2 regions of the Finegoldia magna ATCC 29328 genome follow, and region 2 is predicted to be linked to the other one. Evidence: predicted binding sites of a transcription regulator. Region 2 holds the regulator's gene; the other holds the start of a gene.
What was found. The regulator HrcA, encoded in region 2, represses chaperone genes, less so after heat shock. The targets are predictions, from matches to a motif close to ATTAGCACTCNATANTATNGAGTGCTAAT.
Positions count from the first base shown of each region.

Region 1: the regulator HrcA is predicted to act here: its motif matches at 1,861-1,889, upstream of FMG_RS04745 (co-chaperone GroES).

Region 1 covers NC_010376.1:958,100-962,551, forward strand. Annotated here, with positions in the region: gene groL (chaperonin GroEL) at 1-1,539, opposite strand, end outside; gene FMG_RS04745 (co-chaperone GroES) at 1,553-1,837, opposite strand; gene FMG_RS04750 (DNA-3-methyladenine glycosylase family protein) at 2,015-2,899, opposite strand; gene FMG_RS04755 (Glu/Leu/Phe/Val family dehydrogenase) at 2,899-4,164, opposite strand; gene FMG_RS04760 (glycine--tRNA ligase) at 4,169-4,452, opposite strand, start outside.
Region 2 covers NC_010376.1:844,660-849,111, forward strand. Annotated here, with positions in the region: gene dnaK (molecular chaperone DnaK) at 1-1,194, opposite strand, end outside; gene FMG_RS04210 (nucleotide exchange factor GrpE) at 1,236-1,796, opposite strand; gene hrcA (heat-inducible transcriptional repressor HrcA) at 1,786-2,832, opposite strand; gene hemW (radical SAM family heme chaperone HemW) at 2,914-4,017, opposite strand; gene lepA (translation elongation factor 4) at 4,065-4,452, opposite strand, start outside.

The DNA.
Region 1 (4,452 bases), 110 kb from region 2:
TAATAGACTTGCAACCGATGCTGCATTTTGTAGTGCTGATAATGTTACTTTTGTTGGATCTACAATTCCGGCTTTTAACATATCTACATATTCGCCTTTGTATGCATCAAATCCTATTCCCTTATCTTTATTTTTTACATTTTCTACTATTACTGAGCCGTCGATTCCAGCATTAATTGCGATTTGTTTTACAGGTTCTTCTAATGCTTTTAAAATTATTTTAACACCTGTTTTTTCATCACCCTCAACGTCATCGACAAGTTTTTCAACTTCTTCAATAATATCTAATAGAATTGTTCCACCACCAGCTACAATTCCTTCTTCAACTGCTGCTCTTGTAGCTGCAAGAGCGTCTTCTATTCTCAATTTTCTTTCTTTTAATTCTGTTTCTGTAGCTGCTCCGACTTCAATTACTGCAACTCCACCAGATAATTTTGCTAATCTTTCTTGTAGTTTTTCTCTATCGTATTCAGAATCAGTTTCAGGAATTCTGTTTTGGATTTGGTTAATTCTTTCTTCAATTTTTGATTGGTCGCCGTTACCATCAACAATTGTTGTTTTATCTTTTGATACATTAACTTTTCTTGCTCTTCCAAGCATATCAAATGATGCATCTTTTAATTCGATTCCCAAATCTTCTGTAATTAATTGTGCTCCAGTTAAAATGCAAATATCTTCAAGCATTTCTTTTCTTCTATCTCCGAATCCTGGTGCCTTTACAGCTACACAATTGAAAGTTCCTCTGATTTTATTTAAAACTAATGTTGCTAGTGCTTCACCTTCAACATCTTCAGCGATTATAAATAATGGCTTACCTTGTTGAACAACTTGTTCTAATAATGGCAATATATCTTGAATATTTGTAATTTTTCTGTCAGTAACTAAAATGAATGGATCTTCCATTGCTGCAACCATTTTGTCTGAATCAGAAACCATGTAAGGAGAAACATATCCTCTATCGAATTCCATACCTTCTACAACATTTAATGTAGTTCCCATAGATTTTGATTCCTCAACAGTAATTACACCATTGTTTCCAACTTTTTCCATAGCCTCTGCAATTAGTTTACCAATAGTTTCATCTGCAGCTGATACGCTACCAACATTAGCAATTTCTTCTTTTGTAGTAACGCTGTGACTTCTAGCTTTGATAGCTTCTACAGACTTCTCAACAGCTTTTTTTATACCTTTTTGCAAAACTATAGGATTAGCACCAGCTGCTAAGTTTTTCAATCCTTCTCTAATAATAGCTTGAGCTAAAAGTGTTGCAGTAGTTGTACCATCACCTGCTACGTCATTTGTTTTTGTCGCAACTTCTTTTACTAATTGTGCACCCATGTTTTCGTATTCATCTTCAAGTTCAATTTCTCTTGCAATTGAAACACCATCATTTGTAATCAATGGTGCGCCGTATTCTTTATCTAAAACTACATTGCGACCTTTTGGTCCCAATGTTACTTTAACTGTATCTGATAATTTATTAATACCTTCTACCATGCTTTTACGAGCATCATCTGAAAATTTAATTTGTTTTGCCATAAAATTTATCCTCCTATTCTACAACTGCTAGAATATCTTCATATTTTACTAGAATATAATCTGTATCTTCTAGTTTTATTTCTGTTCCAGCATATTTTGAGTATATAACTTTATCTCCAACTTTAATGTTGCCTTTCATTTTTTCATCTTCTTCTACTTCAGAACCAATAGCTAATACTTCTGCATAAACAGGAGCTTCTTTGGCTGAAGAAGGGAGAACTATTCCAGAGAATGTTTTTTCTTCTTCTTTTTCTTGTTTTTTTAATACTAATCTATCACCAATAGGTTTTAAATTCATAATATCCTCCTTCAGAATCTTTTGTTAGCACTCTAACTTGATGAGTGTTAATACTCTTATATAATAAACCACACTTTTGTTTTTATCAAGCATATTTATCAGTGTTTAAGCAAAGATATCTGTATTTATTTCAGTTTTTATCCTTTTATGTCTTTTTTTATTATTTGATTTTAATGGTTATTTTCCAATTGTATTTTCTCTTCCATAGTAGAATAAATATTGTTGTGCATATCCTGCATATTCGCCAAATAAATCATCTGCATATTTTGCAATTAAATTCTTATTCGTTTCTTCCTTAATGAACAAATACTCCATAACTCTTTTGATCCATACATCAACAGGAAATGTATTGTGTCTGTTGTATGAAAAAAGCATAATACAATCAGCAACTTTTGGTCCAACTCCAGGAAGCTTGATTAATTCTTTTCTCAATTCTTCATTTGATAATTTGTCGATTTCCAAAATATCAAACTCATTATTTGCAACCATTTTTGAAACGTCCACAATTCTTTTATCTCTAAATCCTACTCTGCACACTTCTCTCATTTCTTGTACTGGTACTTTTGCCAAATCTTCAGGCTTAGGAAAAGAATATAATTTTCTACCGTTAAAATCGCCCAAAAATTTTCCGTAATTTTCACAAATTATATTTACGGATTTCATAATTCTTGGTATTTGATTGTTCGCCGATATAATAAATGAAATTATAGTTGAGAATTTATCCTGATTTAAAATTCTAATTCCATCACCATATTCTAATGCGTTTTTTAAAGTTTCATTAAATGATAATTTTTCTTTTATCTTTGTATAGTTAGTCTTTAAATCAAAATAATTTTCCCATTTTTTATAGTAATCTTCTTCTGTGCAGTTTTTAATATATACGTAATCTCCAACTAAACTTACATTGCAGTACATGTCACCGTCAATTGTTGTATATGACATATCGTCTTCTTTGTACCATCTAAAAGCCTGCCCACATTCAAAAATGTGGGTAGGGTTAAAAGATGATTGTTTGATTTTTGTAAGTTTTAATTCATCATCAAATTCTATTTTTGCTTGCATTAATACCATCCGCGTATTTTCATAGTATTGCTAATCTTTTTGATTGAATTTACATAAGCAGCTTGTCTCAATGTTATATTAAGTTTTTTAGATAAAGCCCAAATTTCATCAAATGATTTGTCAATCAATTGATATTCCTTGTCTCTTACTTCTTCTTCTGACCAGTAATATCCATCTTTGTTTTGTACCCATTCGAAATAAGATACTGTTACTCCACCAGAGTTTGCTAAAATATCAGGAACAATAACTACATTTTTTTCATTTAAGATTTCATCTGCATCCTTTGTTATAGGTCCATTTGCACCTTCTACAATGATTTTCGCTTTAATTGAATTAACATTTTCAGTTGTAATTGCATTTTCCAAAGCAGCAGGAATCAAAACATCAACATCAGCTGCGAAAAATTCCTCATTTGAAATTACTTCGCATCCTTCAATGCTAGCAAAATCTTTATCTTGTGTTTGAGAGATTTCATAGCATTCTTCAAAGTTGAATCCGTCTTCCTTGTGAATTGCAAATACTCCTCTTTGCTTATTGTATTCCATGATGTATTTGACTTTCATACCATGTTCAAGCACATATTTTAAAGTATAAATACCAACATTGCCTAATCCTTGTAATGCAACAGTCGTTTCTTCTAGTTTTTTATCCAAATTTAAAACAACTTTTTTTGCGCTTAGAGCTACTGAAAATCCTGTAGCTTCAGTTCTACCCAATGATCCACCAAATTCAATTGGTTTTCCAGTGAAAGTTCCAATTTGATTAGTACCAGTTAATTTGTTGTATTCATCAGCCATCCAGCTCATGATTTTTCCGTTTGTATTAACATCGGGAGCTGGGATATCAAAATCTTCTCCTAAATATTTGTACATTCCATCTACAAATCCTCTGGATAATCTTTCTAATTCGCCTTCAGAAAGCTTTGATGGATCAACAATTATTCCACCTTTTCCTCCACCATAAGGTAAATTTGTTACTTGACATTTAAATGTCATCCATATAGACAAAGCTTTGACTTCATCCAAATTAACATCTTCTCTAAATCTCAATCCACCTTTAGTAGGACCCATAGCATTATTGTGTTGTGATCTATAACCTTTGAATACTTTCATTGATCCATCATCCATTTTTACTGGAATATTAATTTCAATTACTCTGTAAGGATCTTTCAATAATTCATAAACGCTATCGTCTAACTTTAAAATCTCACAAGCCTTTTTTATTTGATATCTTGCATTTTCCAATGGATTCAATGTTTCTGTCATATAATTAAAACTCCATTTCTTTATTTACAAATTCAATAATTTCTTCAACTGTCATTCTCTTTTGCTCCATAGAGTCTCTATCTCTGATAGTAACTGTATTATCTTCTAATGTATCAAAATCTATAGTTACACAGTATGGTGTTCCGGCTTCATCTTCTCTTCTGTATCTCTTACCAATTGAACCAGCATCATCAAAATGAGTCATGAAATTCTTAGCTAATTCATTATAAATTTCCATTGCTTTATCATTTAGCTTTTTAGTTAATGGAAGTACTGCAACTTTATAAG
Region 2 (4,452 bases):
AAATACTTGTGATTTTTTTGTTGGAATAGTAGTGTTTCTTTCAATTAGCTTAGTGCAAACGCCACCTAGTGTTTCAATACCTAATGACAAAGGTGTAACATCAAGTAATAATAAGTCTTTTACTTCACCTGTCAATACACCACCTTGTAAAGCTGCACCAATTGCTACACATTCATCTGGATTGATGTCTTTTTGTGGATTTTTTCCAATTAATTTCTTAACAGCTTCTTGAACTGCTGGTATTCTTGTAGAACCACCAACTAGTAATACTTTTTCTATATCATTGTGACTTAATCCAGCATCTTCTAATGCTTGTCTTACTGGTTTTAAAGATTCTTCAACTAAATCAGATGTTAACTCATCAAATTTAGATCTTGTAATATCCATATTTAAGTGAACAGGAGTTCCGTTTACTGCAGAAATAAATGGTAAGTTTACATTTGTAGAAACTCTTGTAGATAATTCTTTCTTTGCATTTTCTGCTGCATCTTTAAGTCTTTGTTTTGAAGTAGGATCTTTTCTTAAATCTACACCATTTTGTTTCATGAATTCATCTGCTAAGTAGTTCAATAATTTTTCATCAAAATCATCCCCACCTAGTCTGTTGTTACCACGTGTAGCTAATACTTCAAATACTCCATCTCCAACTTCAAGAATTGAAACATCAAATGTACCGCCACCTAAGTCATAAACCATAACTTTGTGTTGATCAGTTTCTTTATCAATACCATAAGCTAATGCAGCTGCTGTTGGTTCGTTGATAATTCTTTTTACGTTTAATCCAGCAATCTTACCAGCGTTTTTAGTTGCTTGTCTTTGAGAGTCTGTAAAGTATGCAGGAACTGTAATTACAGCTTCTGTAACTTCTTCCCCTAAATAGCTTTCAGTATCAGCTTTTAATTTTTGTAAAATCATCGCCGAAATTTCTTCTGGTGTATAATCTTTTCCATCAATATTAACTTTGTATTCAGTACCCATCTCTCTTTTAATTGAAGTGATTGTTCTATCTGGGTTTGTAATTGCTTGTCTTTTTGCTGTTTCTCCGACTAATCTTTCACCATCTTTAGTGAACGCTACAATTGATGGAGTAGTTCTATTACCTTCGGAGTTAGGAACTATAACTGATTCTCCACCTTCCATAACTGCTACTGCTGAATTTGTTGTACCTAAATCAATACCTATTACTTTACTCATTATAAAATCCCCCTTTAGATTTTTATCTATATTAAAAATTCTTATTTACTAACTTTGACCATTGCAGGCCTAATGCATTTGTTATTTAAAATATATCCTTTTTGGAATACTTCTAGTATCTTATCTGATCCTTTATCACTATCTTCAGTAATAACTGCATGATGATAATTTGGATCAAATTTATCTGAACAATCTACTTCTTCTAAGCCAAATTCCTTTAATGATAGAAGTAAGTTATCTCTAATTAACTCTATTCCACTAGAAAACTCATCTTTTTCTTCTTTACTATTAATAGCTCTGTCTAAATCATCTATTATAGGTAAAATTTTCAAAATTAAAGACTCATTAGCCAATTCAATAGACTGCTGTTTCTCTCTATTTGTTCTATTTTTATAATTTATAAAATCTGCTTGTAATCTTTTTAAAGAATCTTTTAAATCTTCTATTTCAGTATTTACTACCTCATCTTTATCAACATTTATTTCTTCTTCTATAGAATCATTGTCGTTTTGATTGGTATCTTTTATCCCTAAGTCATAATCATCATTTAATGTATTATCTGAAGAATGACTTGTTTTCATATTTTCTTCATTATCTTTCATAATAATCCCCCCTAATAATTAATCCGTTAATTCTTCTCGATAATTTGAACATAGCTTCTATTGAAAGTTCATAATTCATTCTCATGGGAGCTACGATAGCTATAACACCGATATTGTTTTTATTGAAGAAATAAGAACTTTTAATAATTGTATTTTCAACAAGAGGTTGTTCATTATTCTCATCCCCAACTTTAATATCTAAGAAATTATCTGAAGAATTTAGAATACTTACAATTTTATCTTTGTCTTCAAGGTACTCTATTATGCTTTGAACTTTGCTTAAGTCATTGTATTCACTGTATTTGAAAATATTTGATAAGCCTTCAACTGATACATACATAGAGGATAACTTATCTTTTTCATTTTCAATAATTTCGGTAATCGCTCCTTTAAAAAGATCATTATATTTGTATTTCGAAGAAAATTCTTCTAAATTATCATAAACTTCATTTAGGTTTTTCCCTAAAAAAAGTTTTTTCAATAGAAAATTTATCTTAATTAATTCGTTTTGTTCAATGATTTGCTCTGATGAAATTACAGTATGATTTAAATCACCAGAATCATATAAAGTTAATAATACATAATTATATTCACTGATTGGAAGCAACTCTATGTGAGATAGACGCATCTTATCTGATTTTTTTAACATAGAAATCACCGGATACTGGGTTATCTCAGATATGAATTGTGAAGAAGATTTAATTAATTTTTCTGGTTCAACAATTCTTTCATATGGCTTCCTTATAGACATTAATGAAGAACTAGATTCGTCACTTTTATACAGTTTATCCAGGATATAATCTACATACAATCTGAAAGCTTTTTGCGATGGGATTCTTCCCGATGAAATATGGGATTGTACTAAATATCCTAAATCACCTAAATCGCTCATTTCGTTTCTAATTGTTGCTGGACTAAATCCTATATTATAATTTTTCGATAAAACACGTGATCCGATTGGTTGAGCTGTCTTTATATAATTATCTATAGTAGCTAGTAAGATATTAAATTTTCTTTGCGTTAAATGTTCATTCAAAATCTCACCTCTTTTTTGTTAGCAACCTATTACCTTGAGTGATAATAAAATTATACATCACGATCACTACTGTGTCAAGTGTTAAACTAAAATATCTATAAAAAAAGTATTAGATATGAAAAATCCCTGATCTGTAAAGCTTAAATGATTATTTTCTAATGTTAATAATCTTTCTTTAATCCACTTATCTATCATGTTTTTGTTATTTTTATATAAATCTATGCCAAACTTTTGATTGTATTCTTTTAAATCTAATCCTTCTTTTAATCTCATATTAGTTATTATAAATTCAAATTCTCTCTTTTCTAAATCAATATTCTCTGAAAAATTTATTGGCTTTTGTTCATTTATTATTTTTCTCTTATAGTTAGGATAGAAAAACTCATTGGTATATCTTTTCTGGTTAATATATCCAGATGAAGATAATCCAAACCCATAATAATTTTCATCTTTCCAGTAAATTTTATTATGTTTGGATTCAAAATCGTCTTTTGCAAAATTTGAAATTTCATAGTGATTATAATCTTCTAACCCTTTACAAATTTTTACATACATTTCATATTCGATATCGTTATTTCTATTGATATCTTCATAATCTTTATAAAATTTAGTTCCTGGTTCTAGAATCATGTTATACCAGGATACGTGATTTGGAGCAAGTTTTCTTATATAATTAAGATCATTGTCCAAAGATTCTAAAGTTTGATTTGGAAATCCGAATATTAAATCAATTGAAATATTATCAATATATTGTTTAATTATCTCAAAAGATTTTAAAACATCTGTTACTTTATGTCCTCTTCCTAAAAATCTGTTATATTCATCATTGAATGATTGAACACCCAAAGATATTCTATCTACACCAATACTTTTATATGATTCTATTTTTTCTTTTGTGACAAATTCAGGATTACATTCAATAGTAAATTCCTTTATTTGTAAATCAAAACTCTTATTTAATAGATTGTATATTTCTTTAATATATTTTGAATCTACAAGATTGGGAGTTCCTCCACCTATATAAATGGTATCTATCTTCTCATTTGGATTTTTGTAAATAGTTATTTCTTTCTGTAGTAATCTAAAGTATTCATCAACTCTATTATATTGTTTTGTCATGGTTGAAAAATCACAGTAATTACATTTATAGTCGCAAAAAGGTATGTGAATATAAATTCCTTTCATAATTCCTCCTACAAAAATAAGCCAAACTTTCGCTTGGCTTAATAATTTTAATTTACTTCATCGTATTTTAATACTGATAAGAAAGCTTCTTGAGGAACATCTACACTACCTACAGACCTCATTCTCTTCTTACCTTCTTTTTGTTTTTCTAAAAGTTTACGTTTTCTAGTTATATCTCCGCCGTAACATTTAGCAAGTACATCTTTTCTGTATGCTTTAATAGTTTCTCTTGCTATTATCTTGTTTCCTATAGCTGCTTGTACAGGAATTACAAATTGATGTCTAGGTATTTCATCTTTCAGTTTTGTTACTATTTTTCTAGCTCTTTCATAAGCCAAGTCTTCATGTACAATAATTGTTAAAGCGTCGACTTTTTCTGAATTAATCATTATTTCAAGTTTTATTAAATTTGATTTTTCATATCCAATTAATTCA